DNA from 3 places in the Pseudoalteromonas sp. NCCP-2140 genome. Region 2 is predicted to be linked to each of the others. Evidence: predicted binding sites of a transcription regulator. Region 2 holds the regulator's gene; each other region holds the start of a gene.

Region 1 (10,793 bases), on a different contig from region 2:
TAAAAGATGGTTTTGAGTCTTATCTTGGGGTGCCAATTAGCTGGCCAAGTGGCGAGCCCTTTGGCACCTTTTGTGTTATGGATTTTAAACAAACCCATTATCAACAGAGCTTTTTAGAACTAATCGAGCAGCTTCGCGATATGGTTGAAGATGACCTTGCACTGTTAGACAACTTTACGCAGATGCGTGAAATTGCCATGCTCGATTCACTCACTAATATTTATAACCGCCGTGCAATAGATCTGCTTTGCCAACATAAATTAAATATATCGAAACGACTTGGTTTTGATATTAGTTGTCTATTTATCGATATAAATAGCTTTAAGCCACTCAATGATACGTATGGCCATGAAGTGGGCGATCTCGCGCTGATTTGTTTAGCTGACACCATGAAAGAATGCCTACGTGAAACCGATATTATCGGCCGCTTAGGGGGTGATGAGTTTATTGCGTTATTGCAAGTTCAGCCCGGTGATTGCATAGACAGCATCACTGATAAGCTCAACACCACCTATCAATCTAATTTAGAGAAGCGGGGCATTCCTGTTACGAGCTTAAGTATTGGTACAGGGGTAATAGCTCAGCCAAAAGAAAACTTTGCTGAGCTATTAAAACGAGCAGATGAAGATATGTATGAGAAAAAGCAAGCCTCTAAGGCTGCACGTTAAGCTATTTGCTTCTCAGCTAGGTTTAATTCCATGGTTGCTTTAAGTAAACGGTAAAGGTTAATTGACGCATCAATTTCTTCTTTACGATTGGTTAAGCTCTCAATATTTAAACCTAGTGGTACATCTAAATGTGCGCAGCTTTGTAAAATTAAATCGAGATTTTCGCGGCAAATACGCACTGATTCACTCAATGTATTTGCCGAATCTAACATACGGTACTTAGTTGCTTCTGGTACTGAGATACCTAACCATTCCATAAATTCCAAGGTCTTTTCACCACCACACGGGGTAAACGTTAGAATAATGCGTTTTGGTGTTGTGCCTTGTGCTTTACAGCTACGCGCATAGCTAGTGATTAAATCAATCGTTGCTTGAGCATTGTAAACCGCTTGCGAGATGAAAAACTTACAACCTTGTGCTGTTTTTTCAACTAAACGCTCATGTTCATTGCGTTTGCTGGCATGACGCTCGGCAATCGTAACGCCACCTAAAAATACATCACTGTTCTGTTTTGCCAGCGTTTTATATGCATCAGGTAGGCTTAATTTGATGTCGCCATGAGATGATGGACTACCCACCAACACTAAGTTTTTTAGTTCAAAGTCGTTACGTGTTTCGTTTAACCACTCGGTAAATTCTGCTTCACCACGCTGGGCTACGCTCTTATATGTGATCACATCAAGTTGCGACAAGCTGCGAAGTAATTGACTGTATTCACGTGGATCTACCGTTTCTTTAAACGGAAAAGGACGCGGCTTTGCAATGCGGCTACTTTCATCTTGAATGTCGTAGATGATTACACCGTCGTATTCAATTTCGTGTAAACGACCAAGTAGCTTCTGAGCAATGGTCTCAAGCTGTGCTTTATCAGTACCTGACTTTGGTGGTGTGGTACCAATTAGGTAGACACCTTGATTGGTGTCTTCAATTTTCTCTTGTAATGATAAAGCCATAATCCTCATTCCAGCTCGTGCTAATGTCTATGCCAAACAATATAGCAGCCATTTAGACGTCTAGATAGATTTTTTTCTTGAAAGTTTTTCAATCACTATGAATTTTACTCAAGTTTAAAGCTGAGCGTTTCGCAAAATTGACACACCTGTTTACATAAATTATTGCTCTGACCCTCATATTTTCTGGTGCTTTGATGCATAATCAAGCAGCAATGATTATGAGAAAAATAACTAACAAGGGAACATTATGAAATTTAGATTATTAGCAACCAGTGTTGCTGTAACACTTGCTTTAAGTGGCTGCGCAAGTAACTCACAGTCAACTATGGTTAAAGAAGTCGAAATTGAGCAGCTAGTAAGCCAAGATGATAACCGTGTATTTAGCCAAGATTATCTATTAGAAGAGCTTGAGAATGGCCTTCGCGTGATGGTAGTTAAAACTGATTACCCAGATGTTGTGTCACTGCAAATTCCGGTATCGGTTGGTTCACGTAATGAGGTTGAAGCAGGTAAAACCGGTTTTGCACACTTCTTTGAGCATATGATGTTTAAAGGCTCTGAAAAATTCCCACAAGATGTGTATTCAGATATTTTAAAAAACTCGGGTGTTGATAATCGCGCGTATACGACCAACGATTACACTAACTATCACTTAAACTTCTCAAAAGAGCACTTAGATAAAGTGCTCGAAATTGAAGCTGATATTTTCCAAAACCTGACTTACAGCGAAGAGCAATTCCGCACCGAAGCGCTGACTGTAAAAGGTGAGTATTTAAAGAATAATGCTAGCCCAATTCGTAAGTTACTTTCTGCCGTTCGTAACGAAGCATTCGAAAAGCATACCTATAAGCACACCACCATGGGCTTTTTCGAAGACATTGAAGCCATGCCTGATCAAATGGCCTATGGTAAAGAGTTTTTCGCTAAATTTTATAAGCCTGAGTATGTATCTTTAGTCATTGTTGGTGATGTTGATCCACAAGAGACCATGGCAATGGTGAAAAAGCATTGGGGTAATTGGAAAAAAGGCGATTACCAAGCAGATATTCCTGTTGAACCAAAGCAACAAGCCGCAAAATATGTACATGAAAAAAATGATGGTTTACCAGGCCACTGGTTGCTTGTGTCTTATAAAGGCACTGCATGGGATCCTACTCAAAAAGACCGTGCCGCTCTTGATTTGATCTCACAGCTGTATTTCTCTAACAACTCGGCACTTTATCAAGAGCTTGTTGTTGATAAACAAATTGCCAGCCAAATGTTTACTTATAACCCAGATACTAAAGATCCGGGTTTACTGCATGTTTTTGTAAAAGTCGAAAACGAAGCGGATCTGGCTAAAGCCCGTGATGCGATTAACCGTACTTATGCGCAAGCACGTACTGAGTTAGTAGATGCACAAAAGTTAGCGGATCTAAAATCAAACTTAAAGTATAGCTTTATCAATGGCCTTGATTCATCGCAGTCAATCGCTTCAACACTTGCAAGCTACATGCATTTTGAGCGTGACCCTGAAGTGATTAATCAACTTTATGCCACTGCTGACAGCATCACGCCAGAAGATATCAAAGCGGTAGCAAACAAGTACTTTGTTGATCCAAGCCGTACTACGGTGACAATGTCGGCGCTTGATAAAGTGGCTGGTTTTGAGCAAGAAGTTGATTTAAATGCCTTGGTTGCCAGTATCGAGCAAGCCCCTACAGAGCGTCACTTTAAAGTACTTGATAAAACCAATAGCTCACCACTGGTTGATGTTAACTGGTTATTTAATACCGGCGCAGCGGCTGATCCACATGGTAAAAAAGGTTTAGCAGCACTCACTGCAGCGATGCTAGCGCAAGGTGGCTCAGAAACTATGAGTTACAAAGATATTCAAAAAGCGTTATATCCACTAGCGGGAAGCTTTGGCTATCAAATCGATAAAGAGATGATTTCACTACGCGGCCGTGTACATAAAGACAATGCCGCGCAGTGGTATGCACTTGTTAGCGACCAGTTGTTAAACCCTGGCTTTAGAGAAGATGATTTTAAACGCCTGAAAAAAGAGCTTATTGATAGCATTAAAGCAGGTCTGAAAGCGTCAAATGACGAAGAGCTAGGTAAAGAAGTGCTATATCATCAGCTTTATAAAGGCCATCCGTATGAAAGCTATAACTATGGCGATTTATCAGATCTTGAAGCACTGACACTTGACGATGTAAAAGCGTTTTATGCTAACCAGTTTACTCAATCTAAGTTAACAGTGGGTCTAATTGGTGCGATCCCGGGTGATGTTAAATCGACTATGCTGAAAGATTTAACATCGCTTCCACAAGGTAAAGAAAGCCGCTTAACGATCCCTGATGCGCCAGAACTTAAAGGTCATCATGCAACGATTGTTGAAAAATCAGCGCAATCTACCGCTGTGTCATTTGGTTTCCCAATCGATACAATTCGTAGTAGCGATGACTGGACAGCGCTTTGGTTGGTGCGCTCTTACTTTGGTGAACACCGCAGCTCAAACAGCTTCTTGTATCAGCGCATTCGTCAAACCCGTGGTATGAACTATGGTGATTATGCATACATTGAGTACTTCCCACGCGGTATGTTCCAAACTAAACCTGATGCTAACTTAGGTCGTTCAGAGCAAATTTTCCAAGTGTGGTTACGTCCGCTTCGTTCAAATAACGATGCGCACTTTGCAACGCGTACGGCATTATTTGAGCTTGATAAGCTAATTAAAAATGGCATCAGCAAAGAAGACTTTGAAGCGACTCGTAACTTCTTAATTAACTTTGTGCCACAAATGGTTGCAAGCCAAGATCGCCAGTTAGGCTATGCACTTGATAGTGAGTTCTATAACACTGAGAGCTTTGTTGACTATGTGCGCGGCAAGCTTGAAAAGCTAACCCTTGATGATGTTAACCGTGTTATTCGCGATAACCTGCAAACAGAGAATATTCATTATGTGTTTATTACTGGTGATGGCAAAGACATGCAAAAACGCCTAGCTTCAGAGCAAACATCACCTATGGTGTATAACGCTGAAAAACCAGCAGCACTTGTTGCTGAAGATAAAGTGATTGCAGACTATAAGCTTGCAATACCAGCGAAAAACATTTCAGTACTTGATGTCGAAAAAGTATTTCAGTAATAACTGAGTAAACAAGCTTTAATCAATGCCCCTTATTAGGGGCATTTTTCTATGTTTAATGGCTCGATGTTATCAGCAACCACAAGCTGATTTCGGCCAGCTTCTTTTGCTTGATAAAGCGCACTATCAGCCATTTCAATAAGTAAAATGGCATCATCACTGCTATTTGGGTAAATAGTTGCTAAACCAATACTAACCGTCAAGGGATGACCGGCAAGCTCTGGTAGTTGAATCGTGTTCAGCGTTGCCATAAAACGCGTCATGAGTTTTTGTGCTTGATGGCTTTGCGTATTACCAAGTACCAGTACAAATTCTTCACCGCCGTATCTAGCGCACAAGTCACCAGGTCTGCGAGTATAATCAGGTAATAGTTTTGCCACTTCTTTCAAGCAAATATCACCCACCAGATGACCAAAGTTGTCATTAAGAGACTTAAAGTTATCAAGGTCGATCATGGCTAACGACAAGGGGTGTTTTAAGCGGGCACAGCGGCTCCACTCTTGCTTATAAAAATCATCAAAATGACGTCGGTTAGCTATTTGTGTGAGACCATCGATACGAGCAAGTTCTTGTACTTGCTGCTCGGCGATTTTACGTTCGGTAATATTTATATGGCTAATGACGATAAAGCGTTTTGATGCATGCTCGAAGGGCACTGCTCGCATTAAAAACCAACGCTTGTCGGTATTGCTATGACATGGATATTCTAGGTAATACTCGGTTAGTTGTTGGTTTATAACCTGACTAATACCAGATAAAGCTTGTGCACCAAACTCATCACCTTGCTGTGCAGCTGATTGACATATTGCGAGGTAGTTTTGCTCTTCCCACTGGGTATTACACTGGCAATTATTTTCATCGCTAAAAGTTTGCCAACTGCGATTCACAAATTGAATATCACCTTTCTCATCAATTACAACAATATGTTTTGAGATCGTATCGAGTATTGATTTTAGAAACTCTTTTGATTCAACCACATTAGTTCCTAGCCATTATCACTTTTTTAAGATTAGCAATAAATGCTGGGTTTTCACCGTGGTTTACATAAAAAACAATTAATAAGGTATTGTCTTTTACTTATAGCTTGGCTATTAGAAAGTAGATATCTACAGGTATTTGTAGGTGCTGATATGAAAAAACTGCCAGCACCTAGCTCAACGCTCAGTTCTGACAGTTATATTTTATTTATATGCTTAGAAATGCTAAAGCATTGCGCCAATTTTAACTGCTAGCGCAAATAGCATGGTTGCTATTACAAAGCCTATAAGTGTAGCGTAGCCGCGTTGTTCTTTAGTCATCTATCACTCCTAAAAAATAACAAATACCGTTGCCATACCAAGGGCAAAACTGACAAACGAAGAAGCCGCTACTATTGCAGCCAGATTTTGCTTACTCACTGCATGTGTTGTGCTTTGTTCTGATACTTCGTCATCGAGCTTAATAAGCTCACCTTGACGCACTTCAAAAACTGCGCATAGGCTCATGGTGGTTTCTTTTGATGCCGCACCTTCTTTTTCAACTCGTTGAATGGTACGTAAGCTTACATCACAGGCATCGGCTAGTTGCTGCTGCGTCCAATCGAATTTAAGCCTAAGTGCTTTTATTGTATTGGGGTTCAGTTGCATTACTTACTTCCCAAGAAATGGTTCAATAAAAGTAACAACTGCATAACCCGATATTGCCCCACCAAGAAAACAGCCTAAGGTAACCAAAGCTACTTGTTTTGGATTATCAGTAAGTGAGGTTTGTGTGCTCTGTTTAACTAATTTGTCAGCTTTATAAAACGAACATTCAAGCTTGCCTGTGAGTATATTTTTCATCTCGAATTTGACTGCATAAGTATTACCTTGGTAGCTAAAGTCATGATGACTTTTAAAACCGAAGCTGCGTTTTTCACTTACCAATTCGTCGTTTACATATACTTTTTCTTTACCGCTCATGATGTGACCAAAGCAAGCGATTTGGTTGTCACCATCTTGAAAGTAAAATTTATAACCTAGCTTGTGTGAGTTTAGTACGTCGTTTTTCATCATCGTTTCCTTGTTAAGTTGATGATGTAAATTTAATGATTATTTTTGTTTTTTACGCCGTCAGCGATATGCCAGTTCCTATTTTGGCATATGACAGGCAAGATGTCATATCTGTTTTGTCATTGAAAAATAAGCACTTTAATTAAGTTGCTCGGCTAGAGTTAGAATTTGCTACTGTCATATGCGATTGGCAAAAAAGCACAGCAAAAAGAGTAAAAATAGGTATTGTTACTCTGGTTATTAGATATAACCAGAACAAATAAACAACGGGTTAGTACATCTTGCTACAAATCCGTTAAACTTAAGGCTTAGCAGTTAGGTACAACCAGAAAGGCAATATTATGCGTCATGAAATTTGGCAAAAGCTTCGAGATGAAGCAAACGAAGTCGTTTCCCGTGAACCGCTTTTAGCAAGTCACGTTTATTCGTGCGTGTTGAATCATGAATGCTTAGGTTCGGCGCTGAGCTTTATTGTGGCAAATAAACTTGCAGATGCGGTGGTATCAGCATTTACTATCCGTGAATTATTCGACCAAGCCTTTGTTAAATGTGATCTAATGCTGACGCATGTGGCTCATGACATAAAAGCAGTTAAAGATCGCGACCCTGCGGCCGATAGTTACTTAACTGTTATTTTGAACCTTAAAGGCTTCCATGCAATACAAGCACACCGACTCGCAAATTGTTTATGGCAACAAAACCGAAAAGAGCTTGCTCGCTTCATTCAGAGCAGAACCTCAGAAGTATTTGGCGTTGACATCCATCCTGCTTGTAAAGTTGGTCATGGTATTATGTTTGACCATGCAACTGGGATTGTAATTGGTGAAACAGCAGTTATTGAAGATAACGTATCGATTCTACAATCTGTAACCTTAGGTGGTACAGGTAATGAGCAAGGTGACCGTCATCCAAAAATTCGCGCCGGTGTATTGATTGGTGCGGGTGCAAAAGTACTAGGTAACATCGAAGTGGGAGAGGGGGCACGTATTGGTGCAAACTCTGTCGTGTTAAGTGCGGTTCCAGCACACACAACTGTGGTTGGGGTACCTGCTAAAGTGGTCGGCAAACCGAGCTGTCCCTGTCCAGCAGAGAGCATGAACCAAAACTTTTTAGATGATGGTACGACTACCGCTAGTAATGCCTCCCACACCAGTGCTATGTTGTAGTTTTACACTTTAAAAGAGCAATGGAATTGTCTAAATTATCCTTCGGATTAGCTGTTACAGCGTCATTTATTTGTGGCGCTGTCGCTATGTCACTTTTTCAATCAGACCCACAACAACAGACGCAAACTTATCAGCAACAACTTGTTGAAGAACACATAGTTCAAGCACCAGAGCAGCAAGCCACTGCTATAGCGCCTGTTATTAATAAACAAGTCGCTGAAGTCAATTCAGATAGCTCAGCAGCTGTTAGCAAAAGCGAGCTTGAGCAACAAGTAGCAGAGCTGAAGTTACAAGTCGAAAACCAACAAGCAGTGATTGCCAGTTACCGATCAAGCGCGATACCTCCGCAGCAAATCGACTCACACCTGGATGAACTTTATACCTTGTTAGAAGAGCAATCTCGGGATGAGGCTTGGGCCTACCAAGTTGAAACAGCTATGAGTGATTTTTTAATCATGGCCGATTTACCAGTGCAACCACAGCTTAGTGTCTCAACATGCAAAAGCTCTGTGTGTCAGTTTAAGCTATTGCAACCAGAGGATGTTGATGATTTGCCAAGCCATTATTGGCGTAATATGACCGATAAAATGATGGAGCAAAGCTGGTGGAAACAATTCAAATTTACCTCCACCACCTCAAGTGACGATAGTCTAACAATCATTGCAAGCACGCAGTAATTTTATACAACTTTTGATTGCAGTTGACCATCAGCAAGCTCGGTGGTTATAAGCTCACCTACGCTTACATCGTTAACCGATTTTACTACGCCACCTTGTTGGTTTTTAGTAATGCTGTAACCACGCGATAACACACTGAGTGGGCTCACAGAATCTAAACGGCTCGCTTGTAAAGAAAGCTGGTTTCGAGAACTTGAAAGTTGTTGCTGCATCGCTTGTGTGAGGCGGGCATGCAATTGAGCCAGTTGATGCTCGCTTTTCGCTAACTGCTTTTCAGGAGAACGTTGCATTAAGCGTGGTGTTAGGTTGGCAAGTACTCGCTCATATCGCTGGATTTTGCCACTCATTGCGCTGTGTAAGGCCAAACTAAGTTCATCTAGTTTTTGCGCTTGTTGATTGAGTTGATTACGGGGATGGCATAGCTGCAAGCGATGCTCAAATTGAGTGGCAGTACTGCGCTTTACAGCTAAAGCGTGTTTAAAGGCATGATTTAAGTGCCTAACTAACTGCGTAACTTTGTTATGTAGCTCTTCGGTATTTGGACTAACTAGCTCTGCGGCTGCAGAAGGTGTTGCGGCGCGAATATCGGCAACATAATCACTAATTGTGGTATCGACCTCGTGACCAACGGCGCTAACAATAGGTAAGCGACTTTCAAAAATAGCGCGAGCTAGTTGCTCATGGTTAAAACACCACAAATCTTCTAGTGAACCACCACCGCGACCTAATATAAGCACATCTACTTCGTTACGCTGATTGGCGATGTTTATTTTTTCTATTAATTGGCTATGTGCATCTGCGCCTTGCACCATAGCTGGGTAAATCACGACTTCTAGCTGCGGAGCACGGCGTTTAAGTACCGTTAGAATATCGCGTATAGCTGCACCAGTGGCTGAGGTGATCACCCCAACGCGATTAATATTGGTTGGTAATGGTTTTTTATGGGCTGAGCTAAATAGGCCTTCGGCAGCTAAGCGCATTTTTAGCGCATCGAATTCTTGCTTTAATAAGCCTTCGCCAGCAGGGGCCATATGCTCAACAATCAGCTGATAATCACCACGAGGTTCATATAAAGATACGCGGGCACGCACAGTTACTTGTGCACCATTGCTCGGGCGAAAAGTTTGGCCGCGATTATTGCCGCGCCACATTGCCGCTTTTACCTGTGCTCGGTCGTCTTTTAAAGTGAAGTACCAGTGTCCAGATGCAGGGGCTATAAAGTTAGAAATTTCACCATTTAAGATAAGCGATGAAAAGCCTTGTTCTAAAACATGGCGAATTTCCTTATTTAGGCGCGAGACCGTGTAAACAGGCTGTGTTGATTGCGTAAAAGCCATTAAAAACCCCAGTAAAAAATTCTCTGTGTACTTTAACACAAATAAATGAATAATTTTATTTACTCGTGCTCACAACGCTGATAAAATTTGGCCGCAATTCCTTATACTCAGATCCACATGTGAGAAGTTGCACTATGCTAAGAATCGCTAAAGAAGCTCTTACCTTTGACGACGTACTTTTAGTACCAGGTCATTCTACTGTTTTGCCACACACGGCAAATATTTCAACTCGCTTAACGCGTGGTATCAATCTTAACTTGCCGCTAGTTTCAGCATCTATGGATACTGTAACAGAAGCACGCTTAGCGATTGCTTTAGCGCAAGAGGGCGGTTTAGGTTTCATCCACAAAAACATGACAATTGAAGAGCAAGCTAAAAACGTTCGTAAAGTTAAAACTTACGAAGCGGGTATTGTTTCTTTCCCTGTTACTGTGACTGCGGATCTTACAATTGCTGATGCTATCGCGCTTTCAGAAGACAAAGGTTTTTCAGGTTTCCCTGTAACCGACGCTGACAATAACCTTGTTGGTATTGTGACAAGCCGTGATATGCGTTTTGAAACGAAACTTGAGCAACCTGTTTCTACAGTAATGACGAAAAAAGAATCGTTAGTGACTGTTAAAGAAGGTGCAGACCGTGATGAAATCTTAGGTCTAATGCACGAGCACCGTATCGAAAAAATTCTCGTAGTTGATGATGCATTTAAACTGAAAGGCATGATCACTGTAAAAGATTATCAAAAAGCACAAGACAAGCCGCATGCATGTAAAGACGAGCAAGGTCGTCTACGTGTAGGTGCAGCTGTTGGTGTTGGCGCGGGTACTGATGA
Region 2 (10,793 bases):
TTTCTGCTAATCGCATCACTGCATTGCTGTTGGTTTTTTTGATGTAAAAGCTGACCATCATTTAGAGTAAATAACTGCCTTGCATCAACATCTTGCGCATCAACACCTAACTGATTTAGGTAAGCGGCCAATAACCGCGCCGACCACACTTCACCATGAGCAAGTAAAGGTGCTTCAAGTAACTGCTGCAGACTAATTAATTCATTTAATACGGCAAGTTCATCTTTTAACTGTGCCAAGGCCTGTTGTTTATTCTGACCTGTAAGTAGCTGCTCAATTAAAGCCCGTTGATTGTTATCAATAAGCAATAGAATATCGCTAACAGCTTGGCTATCTTGCTGCTGGTAACTTTGCCAAAGCTTTACTAGGGTATCGGTTGTTTTACCCGATGCCGACACAACAATGCAATCGCCCTGCTCAGTATTCGCAAGAACAATGTTCGCTACTGCATGATAACGATCCGCCGAGCTTAAGCTTGAGCCACCAAATTTATGAACAATATTTACCATTTCTTCTACCACAATGCCGTATGTGCTGGCGTTAACTTAAATGACGCATTTTGCTGTGTATCTTGCTGTGTTTGCTTAGCTTCAGCTGTTGTAACTTGCTGGCCTTGACCTGGTTTTACTAAATTGAAAACACGGTCTAAATCTGCAATGAGATCTTTTACGTCTTCAATACCTACAGAAATACGGATCAGCGTATCGCCCACACCGGCATCAAGGCGCGCTTTAGGCTCCATGCCTGCGTGCGTCATTGTTGCAGGGTGACAAATCAAGCTTTCTACCCCACCTAGCGACTCAGCAAGGCTAAAATCTTTAAGACTAGTTAAAAACGCAGCAGCATCGTTAATGTCGCCTTTAATATCAAAGCTCACCATGCCACCAAAACCACGTTGCTGTGCTTTAGCAAGCTCATGTTGTGGGTGAGAAGCAAGGCCTGGGTAATAAACTTGGCTTACATAAGGTGAGCTTTCTAAATACTCAGCAATGGCAAAGGCATTTTCTTGGTGCTGCTTTAGGCGTACATTTAAAGTACGTAAACCACGAAGCGTTAAGTAGCTGTCAAATGGTGCACCAGTAATACCGATATTATTCGCCCACCAAGCAAGTTCGTCGCCTAGCTCTTGCGTTGCAGCAATCACTGCACCGCCCACTACATCAGAGTGACCATTGATGTATTTAGTGGTTGAGTGCACAACAATATCAACACCAAACTCAATGGGGTTTTGTAATGCAGGTGATAAGAAGGTGTTGTCAGCCGCAACCAAAGCACCACACTGCTTAGCAATACTAGTAATTGCTTTAATATCTGTTAAACGCAAGATTGGGTTACTTGGCGTTTCAATCCAAATCAACTTAGGTTTAATCGCTAAAATTTCTTGGAGATTTTCAGTTTTAGTTAAATCCAAAACTTTCAGTTTTAACAGGCCACGTTTTTCAAGCGAGGTGAATAAACGGTAACTACCGCCATAACAGTCATGTGGGATCACTAACGTATCGTCACTGTTTAATAGCTGAGTAGCTAAATGCACAGCAGACATACCTGTTGCAGTTATAATACCTCTAGCACCACCTTCAAGCTCAGCTAAGGTTTCAGCTAAGATATCGCGATTTGGGTTACCACTGCGACCATAGTCATACTGGCGCTTAGTATCAAAATCAGCAAACGAATAGGTGGTTGATAAGTAAATTGGTGGTACAACCGCACCATGATGTTTATCGGCTTCGATGCCGTGACGAACAGCAATCGTCGCTTTATTTTTTTCGCTCATTTCATCACCTATTCTTAAATTGGATGTTTAGACGTCTAAAAGGTTAGATGATCAAATATGAGAAGTCAAAGCATTTATGGCTCACACATAGAAGTTTATACATTTACACCACTAGATGGCTAAATAACTAGTATTTGACTATCTTTTTTAAAGAGATAGAATTTCCGCATCTTGCGCTGTGAATAAGGCGTAAATCACTGACAACCGAGGCAACGAAACAACTTATGGCTAAATGGAACGGTGAATACATTCACCCATATGCAGAACACGGTAAAAAATCAGAACAAGTAAAAAAGATTACCGTATCAATCCCACTCAACGTATTAAAAGTATTAACTGACGAGCGTACACGCCGCCAGATCAATAACCTGCGTCATGCGACGAACAGTGAGTTATTGTGTGAAGCTTTCTTACATGCTTTTACAGGTCAACCATTACCAAATGATGACGACCTACGTAAAGACAACCCTGAAAAGGTACCTGAAGAAGTTAAAAAAATTATGCAAGAAATGGGGTTAGATATCCCAGTGCTTGATTCAGAATAAGTATTTCGGCCATCGGATCACCGCCGATAATCGCAGATATAAAAAAACTCAGCCTAGGCTGAGTTTTTTATTGCGCGATATACCTAATAGCTAATTAAGTTTAACGCATGTAATCTTCTGGCATGTCGATTTGCGCTACACCCGACTCTACTGCTGCTTCAGCAACAGCACGTGCAATACGTGGTAATAAACGCGGATCCATAGGCTTAGGAATGATGTACTCAGCACCAAACTCAAGTGACTCAACGCCAGCTGCTTTTAATACTTCACTTGGTACAGGCTCTTTCGCGATACCACGAATTGCGTGAACTGCAGCAATTTTCATTTCATCATTAATTGCCGTTGCACGAACATCTAACGCACCACGGAAAATGAATGGGAAACAAAGCACGTTATTTACTTGGTTAGGGAAATCTGAACGACCCGTTGCCATAATTAAATCGTTACGCGCACTGTGTGCAACTTCTGGAGCAATCTCAGGATCTGGGTTTGAGCATGCAAACACGACTGGCTTATCAGCCATCAGCTTAAGATCATCTGCTGTTAACAGGTTAGGACCTGATACACCAACGAATACGTCAGCATCAGCAATAACATCTTGTAATGTACGCTTATCGGTATTGTTAGCAAATAATTGCTTATACTCGTTTAAGTCATCACGACGTGTATGGATCACACCTTTACGGTCAAGCATATAAATGTGTTCACGCAGTGCGCCACACTTAATTAAAAGCTCCATACAAGCAACAGCAGCAGCACCGGCACCTAAACATACGATGATAGCATCTTCGATATCTTTACCTTGCACTTCAAGGGCGTTAAGCATACCAGCAGCAGTCACAATAGCTGTACCATGTTGGTCATCGTGGAAAACTGGAATATCACAGCGCTCGATAAGCGCTTTTTCGATTTCAAAGCACTCTGGCGCTTTAATATCTTCAAGGTTGATACCACCAAACGTATCAGCGATGTTAGCAACCGTATTAATGAAATCTTCTGTTGTGCGGTGTTTAACTTCAATATCAATTGAGTCAAGGCCAGCAAAACGTTTGAATAGTAACGCTTTACCTTCCATTACAGGTTTTGATGCAAGCGGACCTAAGTTACCTAAACCTAAAATTGCGGTACCGTTTGAAATAACCGCAACCATGTTACCTTTGCCTGTGTATTTATAGGCATTTGCTGGATCAGCAGCAATTTCACGGACTGGTTCAGCCACACCTGGGCTATAAGCTAAAGCGAGATCGTTAACCGTTTCGGCTGGCTTGGTTAGTTCAACACTAATTTTACCTGGAACGGGGTGAGCGTGGTAATGTAATGCTTGTTCACGAAAATCTGACATAACGCGATAGTATCCTGCAAAAAGTTAAAAAGTGAGAGAGCTTGCATCAGTACGATACCTGTAATGTATAAAAATTCCAAGTATTATCAGGTCTATCCTGTTATATGCTATATCGCTTAATTTTAAAGGATTTCCCAACAGTTTCTGCGCATAGTTGCGATTAATCAGACATAAAAATTCACCTATTTATGACCTTTTAAGCACGTGTTTTTGTATTTTATACGCACGTACACTGCAATTAGCCGAAATTAGCCCAAAATAGCCATTTCAACGAAGTTCACTGCATTTACTCACAAAGTTATTTAAATTTATTATTTTTAATAACTTTTATGAAAGTTTATACAAAAAAGAATATAGCCAAGGGGTGGCACTTTGTCTGCAAAATTAGCGACATAATGGGCATAACAGCCAGAAATAGTTATGCAAGATACATAAGTGAAGATGATGAGTGACTAGCAATGTTAATAAAGAGTTTTGTGAATTTTAGGCATAAAAAAAGCACCCTAAGGTGCTTTTTTTAACTAAACAGCAGAGATTACTTCTTGCTGCTAAGTGCACCGAAGCGCTTGTTGAAACGATCAACACGGCCGCCAGTGTCTAAAATCTTTTGCTTACCAGTGTAAAACGGGTGACACTCAGAACATACGTCTAAGTGGATGTCTTTACAAAGAGTTGAGCTAGTTTCGAATTTGTTACCACATGAACAAGTTGCAGTGATAGCTTCGTACTTAGGGTGAATACCTTCTTTCATAGGGAACCTCTAGTTAAGGCCGTATCGCTCTCCAAACCCGAAGTCTGGCACCATACGCAGTTAATACAATTAATAGGCCGCGTATTTTATAGCTCAAGAAGCCTTACGACAAGCTTTAAATACATCTTTCGCTAAAAAAATAACCAAGTGGTCTGTTGTTCAGTATTTGTTGGTAGGTTTTTAACTGCAATTTTAGTACATTATCTTTCTATCTTTGTTTCAGTTGAGTTGTTATGCACTTTGTAGAAGTTGCCATAAAAGTCCCTTTACAGCGTACCTTCGATTATAAAGTTGAACAGCTGCTGCATAGCCCTGAGTTAAAGCCAGGTATGCGCGTTCGCGTGCCATTTGGTAGCCAAAAAAAGGTTGCCGTGGTCTTGGCTCTTAAAACATCAACCGATGTTCCCGCTGACAAAATCAAGCCGATTATTGATGTTATAGACGACACGCCAGTGTTATCTGAGCAACACTTAGCATTACTAAAATTCACAGCACGCTACTACTGTTACCCATTGGGCGAGACCATTCATACGGCACTTCCGGCTGCATTAAGACAAGGCGAATGCCCAGATAAAACCAGCATTAACATGGTTGAGCTGACCGATAAAGGTGCAAAGCTGCCGTCGCTGAAAGCAAAAACCCAGTTGAGTTTATTAAAACAGCTAGCCGAATCAGGCAAATCATCGGTTACAGAATTAAAAGCACTCGGATTTACCAAAAAAACCATCGACAGTCTGCTCGATAAAGAACTGATCACTCAATTTATTGAACATGATAACCAATGGCAGCAACGCGCGCCGAGTGTTGGTAGCAAACCAGTGCTTAATAAAGAGCAAGCTGTTGCCTGCACCAGCATTAACCAAGCTCGTGGCTTTACCAGCTTTTTGCTTGAAGGGGTTACCGGAAGCGGTAAAACCGAAGTGTATTTGCAATGCCTAGAAGAAGTACTCAAAAAAGGTCAGCAAGCCTTAGTATTAGTGCCTGAAATTGGCTTAACACCACAAACGGTTAATCGTTTTCGTCGTCGCTTTCCTGATACCCCGATTATGCTATGGCACTCAGCTCTAACAGATAACGAACGCTTACAGACTTGGCGTTTTTGTGAAAAAGGCAGCTGCGCTATAGTGATCGGCACACGTTCGAGTATTTTCTTGCCCTTTTTATCTCTTGGCATGATCATCGTTGATGAAGAGCACGACAGCTCGTTTAAGCAACAAGATACACTACGCTATCATGCTAGAGACCTAGCCGCTTATAGAGCATACCAACATAATATTCCGCTCGTTCTAGGCAGTGCCACACCGGCACTTGAGACCTTACATAAGGCAATTAATAACAAATATCAGCTGTTGAGCCTCACTGAACGGGCCCAAACCAGCACCGATAACCAGTTCCACTTAATGGATATGAAAGGTCAGCCTGAGCAAGCAGGGATTGCCCATGCCAGCCTTGCTTATATGCGCCAACATTTAGAACGTGGTAAGCAAGTGATGGTGTTTTTAAACCGTCGTGGTTTTTCGCCTACCCTTATATGCCATGAGTGTGGCTGGCTAAGTGAGTGCTCACGTTGTAGTACCAGTGCAACCTTTCATAAAGCCATTGGCCAGATGATTTGTCACCACTGTGGTGAACAACATCAGGTCCCTCATCAATGCCCGGATTGCGGCAGTACGCAGATTTTTCCAAATGGCAAAGGCACTGAACAAATCGAAGAGTTTTTAACACAAACCTTCCCTGACATTCCGATTAGTCGTATTGACCGAGATTCAACTCGTCGTAAAGGCAACTTAGAAAAAGCCCTTGATGATATTAACCAAGGCGGTGCGCGTATCTTAGTTGGCACGCAAATGTTGGCAAAAGGCCACCATTTTGCCGATGTTAGCCTTGTTTTAATCCTAGATGTCGACAGTGGATTATATTCGTGTGATTTTCGCGCCACAGAGCATTTAGCGCAACTTGTTACACAAGTCGCAGGCCGCGCAGGTCGAAGTGGTGAACCTGGGCAAGTGTTATTACAAACTCACTTTCCTGAGCACCCGCTACTGCAAGACTTAGTTAATAATGGTTACCAAGATTTTGCCCGTTATGCACTCACAGAGCGAGAAGACGCGCAGCTTCCGCCAGTCACCAATATGGCTATGGTTCGTGCCGAAGGACATAACATAAATCAAGTGATGGATTTTTTAACTGATTTGGTTCCTGTCCATAACGTATCTGGTATACAATTGCTCGGTCCGATACCTGCACCACTGGAACGTGTAGCAGGTAAATATCGCTTTCAGTTACATATTCAGGCGCAGGAACGCTCCCACTTACACCAATATTTAGCGCAAATGGTCGACTATATAAGTACCAGTAAATTAGCGCAAAAGGTGCGTTGGAGCTTAGATGTTGATCCTATAGATATGATTTAAAGGCCAATTAAGAGTCATGGCACAACACGATTACATAAATAAAAAACCAGCAAATCGAAATAATAAAAAACAAGCCCCGGCGAAAAAGCCTTTCCCTATTATTCTTGTTTTAATTGCGCTTATCTTAGTAGGCGGGTTTGGTTACGGCCTATGGTATATCAAACATAATGCTGATCCTGAGTTAGTAGAGCAGCAAGCAAACCCGACTAAAAAAGAAGAAGTAGTTATTCCACCACCTAAGACACCTGAATTTATCAAAGAAATTAAAGAGCACGAAGTTCAGGTTGAAGTAAAAGAGATTGAACAAAAAGGTCCATATGTAATGCAATGCGGCTCTTTTAGAACATTAGAGCAAGCACAAACATTAAAAGCTAAAATCGCTTTTGCCGGCTTAGTGGCCGAAGTTAAGAAAACACAAGGCAGCAATGGTGTTTGGTATAAAGTGCGCTTAGGCCCATACGAAACCAAACGTTTAGCCGAAAGTGACAAGAATAAACTTAAACGCATCAAAATAATGGGCTGCGGAATTTGGCTTTGGACTTGATTTTAGTTCATTCACCCATATAAACACCTCATCAATCGCTTTTTACGAGCGGCCTTGCCGCTCGATGATGAGGAATAATCATGACCACTATTGTAAGTGTACGCCGCGACGACAAGGTCGTTATTGGTGGCGACGGCCAAGTTTCACTTGGTAACACCGTAATGAAGGGCAACGCCCGCAAAGTTCGACGTCTTTATAATGGCAAAGTAATCGCTGGTTTCGCTGGCGGTACTGCTGATGCCTTCACCCTTTTCGAACGATTTGAAAGCAAGCTAGAAATGCACCAAGGCAACTTAACCAAAGCTGCCGTAGAAATGGCCAAAGATTGGCGTAGTGATCGTGCACTTAGAAAGCTCGAAGCACTATTAGCAGTTGCAGACGAAACTGCTTCATTAATTATCACAGGTAACGGTGATGTTGTGCAGCCAGAAAACGACCTAATTGCGATTGGCAGTGGTGGTAACTTCGCGCAATCAGCAGCCACAGCGCTACTAGAAAACACCGACCTAAGTGCACGTGATATTGTAGAGAAAAGCCTTACTATTGCAGGCAACATCTGCGTATTCACGAATAATTTCCAAACTATTGAAGAATTGTAATAGGAACTGCCATGTCTGAGATGACGCCAAGAGAAATCGTTCACGAGCTTGATCAACATATTATTGGCCAAGCTAAAGCTAAAAAAGCAGTTTCAATCGCGCTACGTAACCGCTGGCGCCGTATGCAACTGAGCGATGATTTACGCGCAGAAGTAACGCCAAAAAACATTTTAATGATTGGCCCAACAGGTGTGGGTAAAACTGAAATTGCTCGCCGCCTAGCTAAACTTGCTAATGCGCCTTTTATTAAAGTTGAAGCAACAAAGTTCACCGAAGTGGGCTATGTTGGTAAAGAAGTAGAAACGATCATCCGCGATTTAGTTGATATCTCAATTAAAATGACGCGTGAACAGCAAACCAAAAAATTCAAACATCGCGCTGAAGAAGCGGCAGAAGAGCGTATTTTAGATGCTCTTTTACCACCAGCACGCGATACCTTTGGTGAGTCAAAAACAGAAGAGAACTCTTCTACTCGTCAATCTTTCCGTAAAAAATTACGAGAAGGTCAGTTAGACGATAAAGAAATTGATATCGATGTTGCACAAGCTCAGCCAAATGTTGAGATCATGGCTCCTCCTGGTATGGAAGAAATGACCAACCAGCTTCAGAGCATGTTCCAAAACATGGGTGGCGATAAGCGCAGCAAGCGTAAGCTAAAAATCAAAGAAGCGTTTAAGCTATTGGTTGAAGAAGAAGCAGCAAAACTTGTTAACCCTGAAGAGTTAAAAGAGCAAGCTATCTTCGCAGTAGAGCAAAACGGTATCGTGTTTATCGATGAGATCGATAAAATCTGTAAACGTGGTGAAGCATCTGGCCCAGATGTTAGCCGCGAAGGTGTACAGCGCGACTTACTACCATTAATCGAAGGTTCAACAGTAAGCACTAAACATGGCATGGTTAAAACTGACCACATGTTATTTATCGCATCTGGCGCATTCCAAATGTCTAAACCATCAGACATGATCCCAGAGCTACAAGGTCGTTTACCAATCCGCGTTGAGCTTGAAGCACTAAGTGCTGATGACTTTAAACGTATCTTAACTGAGCCTCATGCTTCATTAACTGAGCAACAACGTGAGCTGTTAAAAACAGAGCAAGTTGAAGTTGAGTTTACTGATGATGCCATTGAACGTATCGCAAAAGCAGCTTGGCAAGTAAATGAGAAAACCGAAAACATCGGTGCCCGTCGCTTGCACACTGTGATGGAAAAACTAATGGAAGAAATTTCATTTGATGCCTCAGAAAAAGCAGGTTCAACACTAACAATTGATGCCAATTACGTTGAGCAGCATTTAGGTGCACTTGTTGAAGATGAAGACTTAAGTCGCTTCATTCTTTAATCAACAAATTAGCGTTATAATTAAAAGCCTCCAATTGGAGGCTTTTTAGTTTATATAAGGTAAGGCTCACATGAAAGAAGTCACTAAAGTGCATTATCACAGCGTTAGCAAAGTATTAGATGTTCATTTTGATGATCAGACTCTTGCTCAATTTAGTGCTGAATTTTTGCGTGTTCACTCACCTTCAGCTGAAGTACAAGGTCATGGCAATGAACCTATGAAACTCGTACTTGGTAAGCAACAAGTGGGAATTAGCAAGATTGAGCCGGTTGGTCATTATGCGATTCGACTGGTGTTTAGCGATAATCATAATAGCGGTTTATTCAGCTGGCACTATTTAAGTGAGCTGCAAGCTAACCATGATGAGCTTTGGCAGCAATACCAAACGAGAGTCTCTGAGCACGAAGCAAGTAAAGACAGCGTGCCTATTAAGTTTGTGCCTTAATACCAACCCACAATAATACTTAATCATTTTGAGGGATTAAACCTGTCGCTAACTGCGTTAAAAATTTCTCATTTAGAACAACTAAATAACGAAATTTTTGCCTTGTTATCAACGAGGTTTTATTGCCTCAAAATAGACTACTTAATTAAGCGGATTGGTATTAAAATCTTGTCGCGGTATACACACCCAAACAACAAAAAAGCGCGATGACGACACCGTCACCGCGCTTTTTTTTTCAACAGGCTAATTTATTAAACTTATCGATTGCCTGATTAAACTTTAAACTTATCGATTGCCTGGTAGAGCACACGTGCTTGCTCAGACACCTCTTCGCTGGTTTGCGCATTAGTCGCCGCGTGGCCCGATGCCTCTTGAGCGATATCACGAATGCGTACCACGTTTTTATTCACCTCAGAAGCCACTTGGCTTTGCTCATCAATTGCGGTGGCAATGTGAGTACTCATATCCATTATGGTTTGTACATCTTCGGTGATTGAGCGTAGTAACTCACCGGCTTTACTTGCCTGTGCTGCACTTTCGCCACCTTGCGTACGACATTGCTGCATAATGCTTACCACTTCTTGCGTACGCCCTTGTAAGGTCGAAATGATACTCTCGATCTCTTGCGTTGAATCTTGGGTACGCTGCGCAAGTGAGCGCACCTCATCTGCTACTACCGCAAAGCCACGGCCTTGTTCACCGGCACGCGCCGCTTCAATGGCTGCATTGAGTGCCAGTAAGTTTGTTTGCTCAGCAATGCCACGAATAACATCAAGTACAGAGCCAATGGTTTCAGCGTCTTTTTCTAACTGCGACACCACGCTTGACGCATTACCGAGTGAATCAGATAAGTGGTTAATTTGCACCACTGTAGATTCAACCTCAGAACGACCTTGCTGCGCGCTTAAGTTAGTCGACTCAGCTTTTTTCGCTGCAGCTTCAGTATTGTGTGAGATATCTTGAATCGTCGCCTGCATTTCGGTGGCAGCTGTGGCAACCATATCAGCTTCGTGCAGCTGCTCTTGCATACCTGAGCTAG
Region 3 (10,793 bases), on a different contig from region 2:
TATCACTAGAAATATCAGCAACTAATTGTCCAAGCTTTTTTGCATATTCTTCACGAAAACTAAAACCTGGTAATCTTGCTCCCCATAAGCAGTACTCTTTACTCTTATGTGTTAAAAGAAGTGACTGAGAAGTAAAAATTTCTGCAAAGGGGACTGCGGGTTGGTTAGAGCGAACATTGACTTCTGGAAAATAAAAGCAGCCTTTATCATCGGTATAAGCAAAATCTTCTACATTTTTTCCATCAGAGAAGCGAAGAAACCTTTCTACTTTCACCTTTATTAAAGGTTTGCCATTTTCACTAACTTGACCTTTAACTTCGGGGCATAGATGTACCTTATACGCACCGAAATAGTTACCCAATTTCTTAAATGATTCTAAGAGTGACATTAAAAATGAGCCTTAAAATAGGCTGCGAACTTAACGGAAAGAAGATGTTGATGATGTTCCTTATCTTGACTCACTATTCACACGCCCTTGTAAATAATGGGTACATCATACATAAATAACCAACAAAAAACAGCTAAGTTAGTACAGTCGTAGAGCAAATATTTATCAAGCTGGCTCATGCTTTGCTAAATCTACCTCAGCAACCGTTTGATTTTTACCTTGTGATTTAGCGCGGTAAAGTCGTTTATCGGCAATATTTAAGCAATGATCCATGCTTTCATCAGCGACACGCACGTACAAGCCAATACTTAAGGTGACATGAAAACGATGCTGGCCACTCGTAAATGGCTTTTCAGTAAGCTTCTTATGAATTTTTTCAGCGACTTTTCTGGCCCTAAGCTCATACCCTGTTGGGATCACAATTAAAAACTCTTCGCCGCCCCAACGGGAAATAACATCGTCTTCTGTGCACACTTCTTTAAAGACATCAGCAAAAAATATCAGCACCTCATCACCCACTTGATGACCGTAGGTATCGTTGATTTGCTTAAAGTTATCAACATCCATCAGCAAGAATACAGCCCCTTCGCCAAAGCGCTTATCTTGCAAGCATTCAGTTGCGTAGCGACGGTTAGCGAGTTCAGTCATCGCATCAGTACGTGCAAGCTTTTGATTAAGCTTAAGCTGTTCCATTAACTGCAAACTGTATTTGTTGCGGTAATATTCGTAGAAGCCGCCCAAAATACATAAAATCGAGAAACACAGCATGACCCGTGTAGGAAAGTAATGACTCGGATAACTGTAATAACCAAATTGATCGGTAAAATAGAAAAGCAACGAGATAATAATGGCAAGCAAGATAAGATCGAACGCTCCGCGCTTTAAGCCACGAATAAAAAATGTCACAGGAGATACAATAAACAGCCATAACGGCCCAGTGCCATTGCTCCCCCCAGAGACAATTAAAAAACACATCATCGAATAGAGGGCGTACAGCATAAGTACTGCTATGGTTTCGTCACGATTTTTAATGACGAAAGGTGAGGCAAACACAAAGCCGCCAATAATCAATAAATAGCTAAGGGCATGGTAACCATCTTGATAGCTGGTGATCGCCATTAAAAACGAGGTAATCGAACCAATAAATGCAAAAACACGTAAAAATCGTGCTTTATCTTTGTCACTTGCATTCACTGTATCAATCACAATTTCACCTTAGATTTCTTGATCAATCTCAACAATACCAATCCGCAATAATACTTAATCATTTTGAGGGATTAAACCTGTCGCTACCTGCGTTAAAAATTTCTGATTTAGAACAACTAAATAACGAAATTTTTGCCTTGTTATCAACGAGGTTTTATTGCCTCAAAATAGACCACTTTATTAAGCGAATTGGTATAACTTTAACACAAATATTTAAAATAGAAGGAATTTGCCAGTATTAAAACAATTAAAAATAAAAAAGTATGATAAAAAATGGGCATAAAAAAACGAGCCATTTGGGGCTCGTTTTTAATTTAAACAAAAGCTAATAACTAAAGGTTATTATTCTGGTTCATAGCCCAAATTAGGCGACAACCAACGCTCAGCGTCTGCAAGAGTCATGTTGGTACGCTTAGCGTAATCTTCAACCTGATCTTTTTGAATCTGCGCCACTGCGTAGTACTTAGCTTCAGGGTGAGAGAAATACCAACCAGAAACCGCCGCACCCGGCCACATTGCATATGAACTGGTTAGCTTCATGCCAATACGCTGTTCGGTATCAAGTAACTGCCAGATTTTCTTCTTCTCTGTATGTTCAGGACAAGCAGGATAACCTGGCGCTGGGCGAATACCTTGGTAGTTTTCACGAATAAGTTCATCGTTCGATAGATTTTCATCTACCGCATAGCCCCAATACTCTTTACGCACTTGCTCATGTAAGTACTCTGCAAATGCTTCTGCTAAACGGTCTGCAACGGCTTTAACCATGATCTTATTATAATCATCTTGCTTAGCATCGAAGGCATCGGCAAGGTCGTCTTCTTCAAGACCACCAGTAACCGCAAAAGCACCAAAGTAATCAGGGGTGCCTTTTGGCGCAATATAATCAGCTAAACAGTAGTTAGCAAAGTCGGTTTTTTCCGTTTGCTGACGTAAATGACAGGATGTAGTTAAAAGCGTTGTACGCGACTCATCGGTGTAAATCTCAATGTCATCCCCTACTCGGTTTGCAGGGAATAAACCAATGACACCTAGAGGTTGTAGCGCACCTGATTGCTCAAGCTCATCAAGCATTGCGTTGGCATCAGCGAATAAGCTTTTAGCCTGTTCACCCACAATTTCATCTTCAAGAATACGTGGGTACTTACCAGCGATTGACCACGTCATGAAATAAGGTGTCCAGTCGATGTACTGTCTTAACGTCGCAATCGAAACATCTTTAAACTCAGTCACACCCAGCTTTTTCGGCACAGGTGGCGTGTAGTTATCCCAATCGAGTTTTACTGCGTTGTCGCGAGCACGCTGTAAAGTAACGGGTTTTGAGCGTGGCTTTTTACGTGCTTGTTGTTCACGTACTTTTTCATACTCAGCCTTGGTTTTCTCTAAAAATGCCGGCTTTAACTCTTTCGACAATAAATTAGAAACCACACCCACAGCGCGGCTGGCGTTATTGACGTAAACCACACCTTTATCATACTGAGGCTCAATTTTAACCGCAGTATGCGCTTTAGAGGTTGTTGCACCACCAATCAGTAACGGTAATTCAAAACCACGACGGGTCATTTCTTTCGCAACATGCACCATTTCATCAAGTGATGGGGTAATCAGCCCTGATAAACCAATAATGTCAGCTTTTTCGTCAATGGCGGTTTGCAAAATTTTCTCTGCTGGCACCATCACACCAAGGTCGATAACCTCGTAGTTATTACATTGCAGTACCACGCCTACAATATTCTTACCAATGTCGTGTACGTCGCCCTTAACGGTTGCCATAACCACTTTACCATTGGTTGCGCCCTCTTCTTTTTCAGCTTCAATGAAAGGGTCAAGATAGGCAACGGCGCGCTTCATCACACGTGCTGACTTAACAACCTGAGGTAAGAACATTTTACCCGCACCGAATAAGTCACCTACTACGTTCATGCCGTCCATAAGCGGGCCTTCGATCACTTCGATAGGCTTAGCTTTGCTCTTGCGGCACTCTTCGGTATCTTCGTCGATGTACTCGGTAATGCCTTTTACTAACGCATGTTCAAGGCGCTTTTCAACAGGCCAAGTACGCCACTCTAAATCTTCTACTTTCTCTGCTTGCGCCATACCTGAGTATTTTGGTGCAAGTTCAACAAGTCGCTCACCAGCACCTGGGTCGGTATTGAGGATCACATCTTCTACAGCTTTACGCAGCTCTTCAGGGATATCGTCGTAAACCGCTAATTGACCCGCATTAACAATGCCCATGTCCATACCCGCTTTAATCGCGTGGTATAAAAACACAGAGTGAATAGCTTCACGAACTGGGTTATTACCACGGAACGAGAACGACACATTCGATACACCGCCCGACACTTTACAGTGCGGTAAGCCTTGCTTAATTCGACGCGTACCTTCGATAAACTCAACAGCGTAGTTATCGTGCTCTTCAATGCCCGTTGCGACGGCAAAAATGTTCGGGTCAAAAATAATGTCTTCTGGCGGAAAGCCAATATCATCAACGAGTATTTTGTAACTACGCTGACAAATCTCGAACTTACGATCAGCAGTTTCAGCTTGCCCGGTTTCATCAAACGCCATTACAACCGCAGCAGCGCCAAAGCGTTTAATTAACTTAGCTTGGCGGATGAACGGCTCTTCACCTTCTTTAAGTGAAATTGAGTTAACAATGGCCTTACCTTGAATACACTTTAAGCCTGCTTCAATCACGTCCCATTTAGATGAGTCGACCATGATAGGTACTTTTGAGATATCAGGCTCTGAGGCAATTAAGTTTAAAAACTTTACCATCGCCGCTTTCGAGTCCAACATGGCTTCATCCATGTTGATATCAATTACTTGCGCGCCATTTTCTACTTGTTCACGGGCAACATCGAGAGCGGTCTCGTAATCTTCTTCCATGATCAAGCGCTTAAACTTAGCCGAGCCTGTTACATTGGTACGCTCACCGACGTTAGTAAATACAGCAATTTGGTCAGTCATGTCGGTTTCCTAGTTTAAGTTACACGCTTCAAGGCCCGATAAGCGCATACGCACTTCAAGCTCAGGTAATTGGCGAGGTTTAACACCTTCAAGGCCTTTCGCAAACGCCTTAATATGAGCCGGTGTGGTGCCACAACAACCACCTACAATATTGATAAAGCCAGACTTGCCCCAATCAATAATTTCTTGGGCCATTTCAGGAGCTTCTAAATCATATTCGCCAAACTCGTTCGGTAAACCTGCATTTGGATGCACCGAGGTAAAGGTTTCACAAACGCGCGATAACTCTTCAACATACTGGCGCAGTAAGTCAGGGCCAAGGGCGCAGTTAAGGCCGATTGATAGCGGTTTAATATGGCGAATTGAGTTATAAAATGCTTCTGTGGTTTGCCCTGATAAAGTTCGGCCAGAGGCATCGGTAATGGTGCCTGAGATCATCACTGGTAAACTACGACCAGCTAGTTCGAATGCTTCTTCCACAGCAAACGAAGCCGCTTTTGCATTAAGGGTATCAAAGATGGTTTCTATTAAAATAAGGTCAGCACCACCTTCCATTAATGCCAGTGTTGACTCAACATACGCAGCCACCAGCTTATCAAAGTTGATATTACGATAACCTGGGTCATTTACATCTGGTGAAATAGAACAGGTTTTTGACGTTGGCCCAAGCACACCGGCTACATAACGCGGTTTGCTAGGATCTTTTGCTTCAAGTTCATCACACACGCTGCGTGCAAGCTTCGCTGACTCGAGGTTGATTTCGCGGCTAAGGCTCGCCATGTCGTAATCTTCCATCGAAATAGTCGTGGCATTAAAGGTATTCGTTTCGATGATATCAGCACCGGCTTCTAAGTAAGCACGGTGAATATCAGCAATGATTTTTGGCTGAGTTAGGCTTAATAAATCGTTATTGCCTTTAATAAGTACATGCCAGTCTTTAAAGCGCTCACCGCGATAATCCTGTTCTTCTAACTTATATTCTTGGATCATGGTGCCCATCGCGCCATCGAGGATTAAAATTCGCTGTTTTAGCGCCTCGGTTAATTGTTCGCGTTTATTCACTGCATTACTCGGCATAGTTGTTAGTCCTTACATCTTGGCTAACTAAGTTAATATCATACGGTGTAGTTTGGTACACATAATAGTTTAACCAATTCGAAAACAATAAAAAGGCATGGCTTTGCCACGTTTTCGACGGTTCGTTGTCTGGGTTATCGTCAGGGAAGTAATTTTCTGGCTTAGGTGCATCCGCTGATTTTTCTTGGTCGCGTAAATACTCCCCTTTTAAGGTATGAGCATCGTACTCTGGATGGCCAGTAATATACACTTGGCTACCTGATTTATTTTTAATTAAGTAGGCACCTACTCGCTCTGATCCGGCTAACACCACCAGCTCTTCGCAGGCATTGATCTTATCGATATCAATATGACCATAACGAGAATGTGGCACTAAAAAGGTATCATCAAAGCCACGCGTTAGCGCTGCGTGGTCAAAATAGCTTTTATGGGTAAATACGCCACTGAGTTTGTTTGGTTTCAGATCACGTTTAAGGCCATAGTGATGATAAAGCCCAGCATGGGCCGCCCAACACGAAAACAGCGTAGACGTCACATGCTGCTCTGCCCAATCTAAAATAACTTTTAGTTCGTCCCAGTAAGCAACTTCGTCATATTCTAAATGAGCAAGCGGCGCGCCCGTTATGATCATGGCATCGTAGTTATTATCTTTCACTTCTGAAAAATAACGATAAAACGTATCCATGTGCTGCTCAGAGTTACTACTGGTGCGATGGGTATCTAAGCGCAACAGCTCAACATTAACTTGCAGCGGTGAGTTTGCTAACAAGCGAATAAACTGCACTTCGGTTTCAACTTTGTTTGGCATTAAGTTTAAGATGGCCAAACGCATTGGGCGGATTTCTTGCGTTTTAGCACGACTTTTTGGCATTACAAACACGTTTTCTTGACGTAACTTTGCAATGGCAGGCAATTCATCTTTTACTGTAATGGGCATAGCTGGCTCCGAGCATACTTATCTGACTGCTAATTATGAACGGATAGTTAGAAATTTCAACCTCTAGATGTTTAGATGTCCAAATGAATTTTATTTGTTTGAAAGCAAAGCCCATAAAAGCCTGTTTCGTTGACGTATACGCGACAGAGCCTCTACAATATACGCTGTTAATTTTTCTTATAAATTGAAGGCTCCTTTCATGGTGTTACCAGATAAGTTTATATTCTCGATGAGTCGAGTTTCTAAGGTTGTGCCACCTAAGCGCACTATCTTAAAAGATATTTCTTTACACTTTTTCCCAGGCGCAAAAATTGGTGTGCTAGGTCTAAACGGTGCAGGTAAATCAACGTTACTTCGCATTATGGCTGGTGTTGACCAAGACTTTGAAGGTGAAGCTCGCCCTCAACCAGGCACTAAAATCGGTTACTTACCGCAAGAACCTGTACTAGACGAAAGCAAAACAGTTCGCGAAACAGTAGAAGAAGCAGTAAGCGAAGTTAAAAATGCACTAAACCGCCTTGATGAAGTATACAACGAGTATGCAATGGACGGTGCTGACTTTGATGCACTTGCGAAAGAGCAAGGCGAACTTGAAGCTATCATCCAAGCACACGATGGTCACAATATCGACAACGTGTTAGAGCGTGCAGCTGATGCATTACGCCTTCCACCTTGGGATGCAAAAATTGAACACCTTTCGGGTGGTGAGCGTCGCCGTGTTGCGATCTGTCGTTTACTACTTGAAAAACCAGATATGCTTATTCTTGACGAACCAACCAACCACTTAGACGCTGAGTCAGTTGCTTGGTTAGAGCGCTTCTTACACGACTACGAAGGTACCGTGGTTGCTGTAACCCACGACCGTTACTTCTTAGATAACGTAGCAGGTTGGATTTTAGAGCTTGACCGTGGTGAAGGTATTCCTTGGGAAGGTAACTACTCATCGTGGCTTGAGCAAAAAGATTTACGTTTACAACAAGAACAGAAATCTGAAAAAGCACGTCAAAAATCAATCGCACAAGAACTTGAATGGGTACGTTCAAACCCGAAAGGCCGTCAAGCTAAGTCTAAAGCACGTATGGCACAGTTCTCTGAGCTTCAGCAAAACGATTACCAAAAGCGTAACGAAACGAATGAACTATTCATTCCACCGGGTCCACGCTTAGGTGACCAAGTTATCGAAGTGAAAGGCCTGAAGAAGAGCTTTGGCGACCGTGTATTAATCGATGACTTAAACTTTGCAATGCCGAAAGGCGCTATCGTAGGTATTATCGGTGCCAATGGTGCGGGTAAATCAACGCTATTCAAAATGCTAAGTGGTGAAGAAACGCCTGATAGCGGTGAGATCATTGTTGGTGACACAGTTGAGCTTGCAACGGTTGATCAGTTCCGTGGCGACATGGACGAAAGCAACACTGTTTTCCAAGAAATCTCTAACGGCCAAGACGTATTAAAAATTGGTAACTTTGAATTCCCAAGCCGTGCCTATGTTGGCCGCTTTAATTTCAAAGGTAACGACCAACAAAAATTCGTTAAAGACCTATCAGGTGGTGAGCGCAACCGTTTACACCTAGCTAAGTTACTAAAAGCAGGTGGCAACGTATTACTACTGGATGAGCCAACCAATGACCTAGACGTTGAAACACTACGTGCACTGGAGAACGCTATTTTAGAGTTCCCTGGCTGTGTAATGTGTATCTCGCATGACCGTTGGTTCCTTGACCGTATTGCTACACATATTCTTGATTACCGTGACGAAGGCCAAATTAACTTCTTCGATGGTAACTACACAGAATACGAAGAGTGGTTGAAGAAAACCTTAGGCGCCGAAGCAGCACAACCTAAGCGTATCAAATACAAAAAAATTGGCTAATTAGCTGATACTCAAAAAGCCCCTACTTAGGGGCTTTTTTGTTGCAGTAAGCTTTACTATCACTCACTCCATTATGATCTATACTTATTAGATCACTAAAGTTGGAGATACAGCTATGAATGAACGCAGAGAGTTTTCGCGGGTATTATTTTCTTGCCCTGCGATACTTCGCATTGAAGGTAACGACTATCACTGTCAGTTACTTGATCTATCTTTGCAAGGTGCGCTTATTACTAAAAGTGATTCATTTTTAGTGCCTATTCATAGTAAAGCTGACTTAATCTTTACCCTGCCAGAGTCATCAATCGAGATTAAAATGCAAGTGGAGCTATGCCATGTTGAGCATCAGCATGCAGGCCTTCGCTGCGAACATATCGATATTGATAGTATTACTCACTTAAAACGGTTGATTGAGCTCAATCTGGGTGATGAAGCATTATTACATCGCGAATTAGCTCATTTAATTCACGCACCAGAGTAAACTTTTGTCGGTAGATTCGTTATGCTGTAGCAAATTCAGCTATTCAATGAGCTATGCAGTTAAATCCCCACTTACCCTTGGTGTATCACCCAAATTACTCGTTTAGTTTCGATCCTAACCATCGCTTTGTGATGAGTAAGTTTGCTTATTTATATGAGCATGTACAAAACCTTGGATTAATAAATGACAACCTAACTCAACCAGTGCTTGGCAGCCCTGAGCCTCTTGAATTGGTGCACTGCGAAAACTATATCCACGACCTTTGGCACAACCGCTTAGATGAAAAAGCGATGCGCCGTATTGGCTTACCTTGGTCAAAAGAGCTGATGGCACGTACCTTTACCGCGCCTCTGGGCACCTTACAAACAGCACGTTTAGCCCTTAAACATGGCATCGCTTGCCACTTAGCCGGTGGCACTCATCATGCCCATACTGATTTTGGCTCAGGCTATTGCATGGTAAACGACCTCGCTTTTACCAGCGAAACCCTGATAAAAAGTGGTGAAGTAACCAATATACTGATTTTTGATTTAGATGTTCATCAAGGTGATGGTACCGCAGCAATGCTAGCGCATCAGCCCTATGCCTATACTTGCTCTATTCACTGTGAAAAGAATTTTCCGTTTCGAAAGTCAGCCAGCGATTTAGACATAGGTTTAGCACCGAATGTCGCTGATAGTGAATACCTAGGCGTTGTTGACGATACGCTGAGTTATTTATTAAACACCCTAAACCCAGATTTAGTGCTTTATGATGCAGGTGTAGATGTATGGCAGCAAGATGGCTTAGGAAAACTTGATATAAGCTGGCAAGGGATAGCGCAACGCGACCATTTAGTTCTCAAACGTTGCCTTGAGCACAATGTACCTGTCGCAACAGTAATTGGTGGTGGTTATGATAAAGACCATCGCCGTTTAGCGGCTCGCCATGGCATTGTGGTAGAGCAAGCTGCTCGATTTTAAAAACGAAAAAGAAAAAAGGCCCGGTGGAGAAAAAACCGGGCCTTTGCTACTGTAACATTGGGATATGTTAGCAACTTTTTTCTAAGTTAAAACAAGTAGCTGTGGAGCTACCGAATGGTAATCTAAAGCCATCGCTATGCTCAAAACCGTGATGTTTACAATTGAAAAAGCAAACACTTGGCGCGCCCAGCCGCTGACGTCAATATTGCGACGATAGCCACGAAGCGCCATTAGCAACCACCAAAAACTCGTTGTACAGGCTACAGCCATAAAGGCTAAACCTGTATAACCACTAATGGTTAATAACATCACAACCAACGCATACACGGCGATATATAAAACAATGTGATGCTTTGCCTTCTCGATCCCCTGCGCTACTGGTAACACAGGAATTCTGGCCGCTTGGTAGTCGTTATAACGAAAGATTGCAATTGCATATGAATGAGGCATTTGCCATAGACTAAACATAACCAATAAAATCACAGCACCAGCATCAAACTGCCCAGTTACGGCACAATAACCCACTACAGGTGGTACTGCGCCAGATAAACTTCCTACAAAGGTGCCGTACACAGAACGACGTTTCATATATAAGCTGTACACACCGACGTAGATGACGTAACCAAAAGTAGCAAATAAGAGTGCCACTACGTTGGTATACACAGCTAATAACCCGAAACCAATAACACCAAGCACGATGCCATGTGCCATAGCCGCCTTTGCTGACATTTCGCCAGTCACTGTGACGCGTTTGCGAGTGCGCGCCATAGCAACATCAATATCACGATCAATTACGTTATTGATCGCGCATCCTGATGCCACTACTAAAGATAACCCTAGTAAGGTTGCGATCATTAACCATGGGTCAATATCACCGCGAGAGGCTAGCAAGAATC

The links. The regulator MetJ, encoded in region 2, represses methionine synthesis genes. The targets are predictions, from matches to a motif close to TAGACGTCTAGACGTCTA.
Region 1: NFU46_RS07180 (methylenetetrahydrofolate reductase) is a predicted target of MetJ. The motif match lies at 1,667-1,684, and genes of this name have one in related genera.
Region 3: metA (homoserine O-succinyltransferase) is a predicted target of MetJ. The motif match lies at 6,646-6,663, and genes of this name have one in related genera.

Annotation. Positions count from the first base shown of each region.
Region 1 covers NZ_BRCZ01000003.1:106,668-117,460, reverse strand. Annotated here, with positions in the region: gene NFU46_RS07185 (sensor domain-containing diguanylate cyclase) at 1-668, shown strand, start outside; gene NFU46_RS07180 (methylenetetrahydrofolate reductase) at 665-1,621, opposite strand; gene NFU46_RS07175 (pitrilysin family protein) at 1,869-4,754, shown strand; gene NFU46_RS07170 (sensor domain-containing diguanylate cyclase) at 4,790-5,731, opposite strand; gene NFU46_RS07165 (helix-turn-helix transcriptional regulator) at 6,062-6,379, opposite strand; gene NFU46_RS07160 (hypothetical protein) at 6,383-6,784, opposite strand; gene cysE (serine O-acetyltransferase) at 7,126-7,950, shown strand; gene NFU46_RS07150 (hypothetical protein) at 8,037-8,627, shown strand; gene xseA (exodeoxyribonuclease VII large subunit) at 8,630-9,964, opposite strand; gene guaB (IMP dehydrogenase) at 10,099-10,793, shown strand, end outside.
Region 2 covers NZ_BRCZ01000008.1:31,960-42,752, reverse strand. Annotated here, with positions in the region: gene metL (bifunctional aspartate kinase/homoserine dehydrogenase II) at 1-509, opposite strand, end outside; gene metB (cystathionine gamma-synthase) at 515-1,774, opposite strand; gene metJ (met regulon transcriptional regulator MetJ) at 1,999-2,319, shown strand; gene NFU46_RS15295 (malic enzyme-like NAD(P)-binding protein) at 2,420-3,661, opposite strand; gene rpmE (50S ribosomal protein L31) at 4,197-4,412, opposite strand; gene priA (primosomal protein N') at 4,646-6,826, shown strand; gene NFU46_RS15280 (SPOR domain-containing protein) at 6,843-7,370, shown strand; gene hslV (ATP-dependent protease subunit HslV) at 7,451-7,969, shown strand; gene hslU (HslU--HslV peptidase ATPase subunit) at 7,981-9,309, shown strand; gene NFU46_RS15265 (gamma-butyrobetaine hydroxylase-like domain-containing protein) at 9,380-9,754, shown strand; gene NFU46_RS15260 (methyl-accepting chemotaxis protein) at 10,027-10,793, opposite strand, start outside.
Region 3 covers NZ_BRCZ01000002.1:63,023-73,815, reverse strand. Annotated here, with positions in the region: gene NFU46_RS04235 (DUF6795 domain-containing protein) at 1-388, opposite strand, end outside; gene NFU46_RS04230 (GGDEF domain-containing protein) at 554-1,594, opposite strand; gene metH (methionine synthase) at 1,937-4,567, opposite strand; gene NFU46_RS04220 (homocysteine S-methyltransferase family protein) at 4,577-5,644, opposite strand; gene metA (homoserine O-succinyltransferase) at 5,634-6,581, opposite strand; gene ettA (energy-dependent translational throttle protein EttA) at 6,781-8,454, shown strand; gene NFU46_RS04205 (PilZ domain-containing protein) at 8,570-8,935, shown strand; gene NFU46_RS04200 (histone deacetylase) at 8,989-9,897, shown strand; gene cyoE (heme o synthase) at 9,979-10,793, opposite strand, start outside.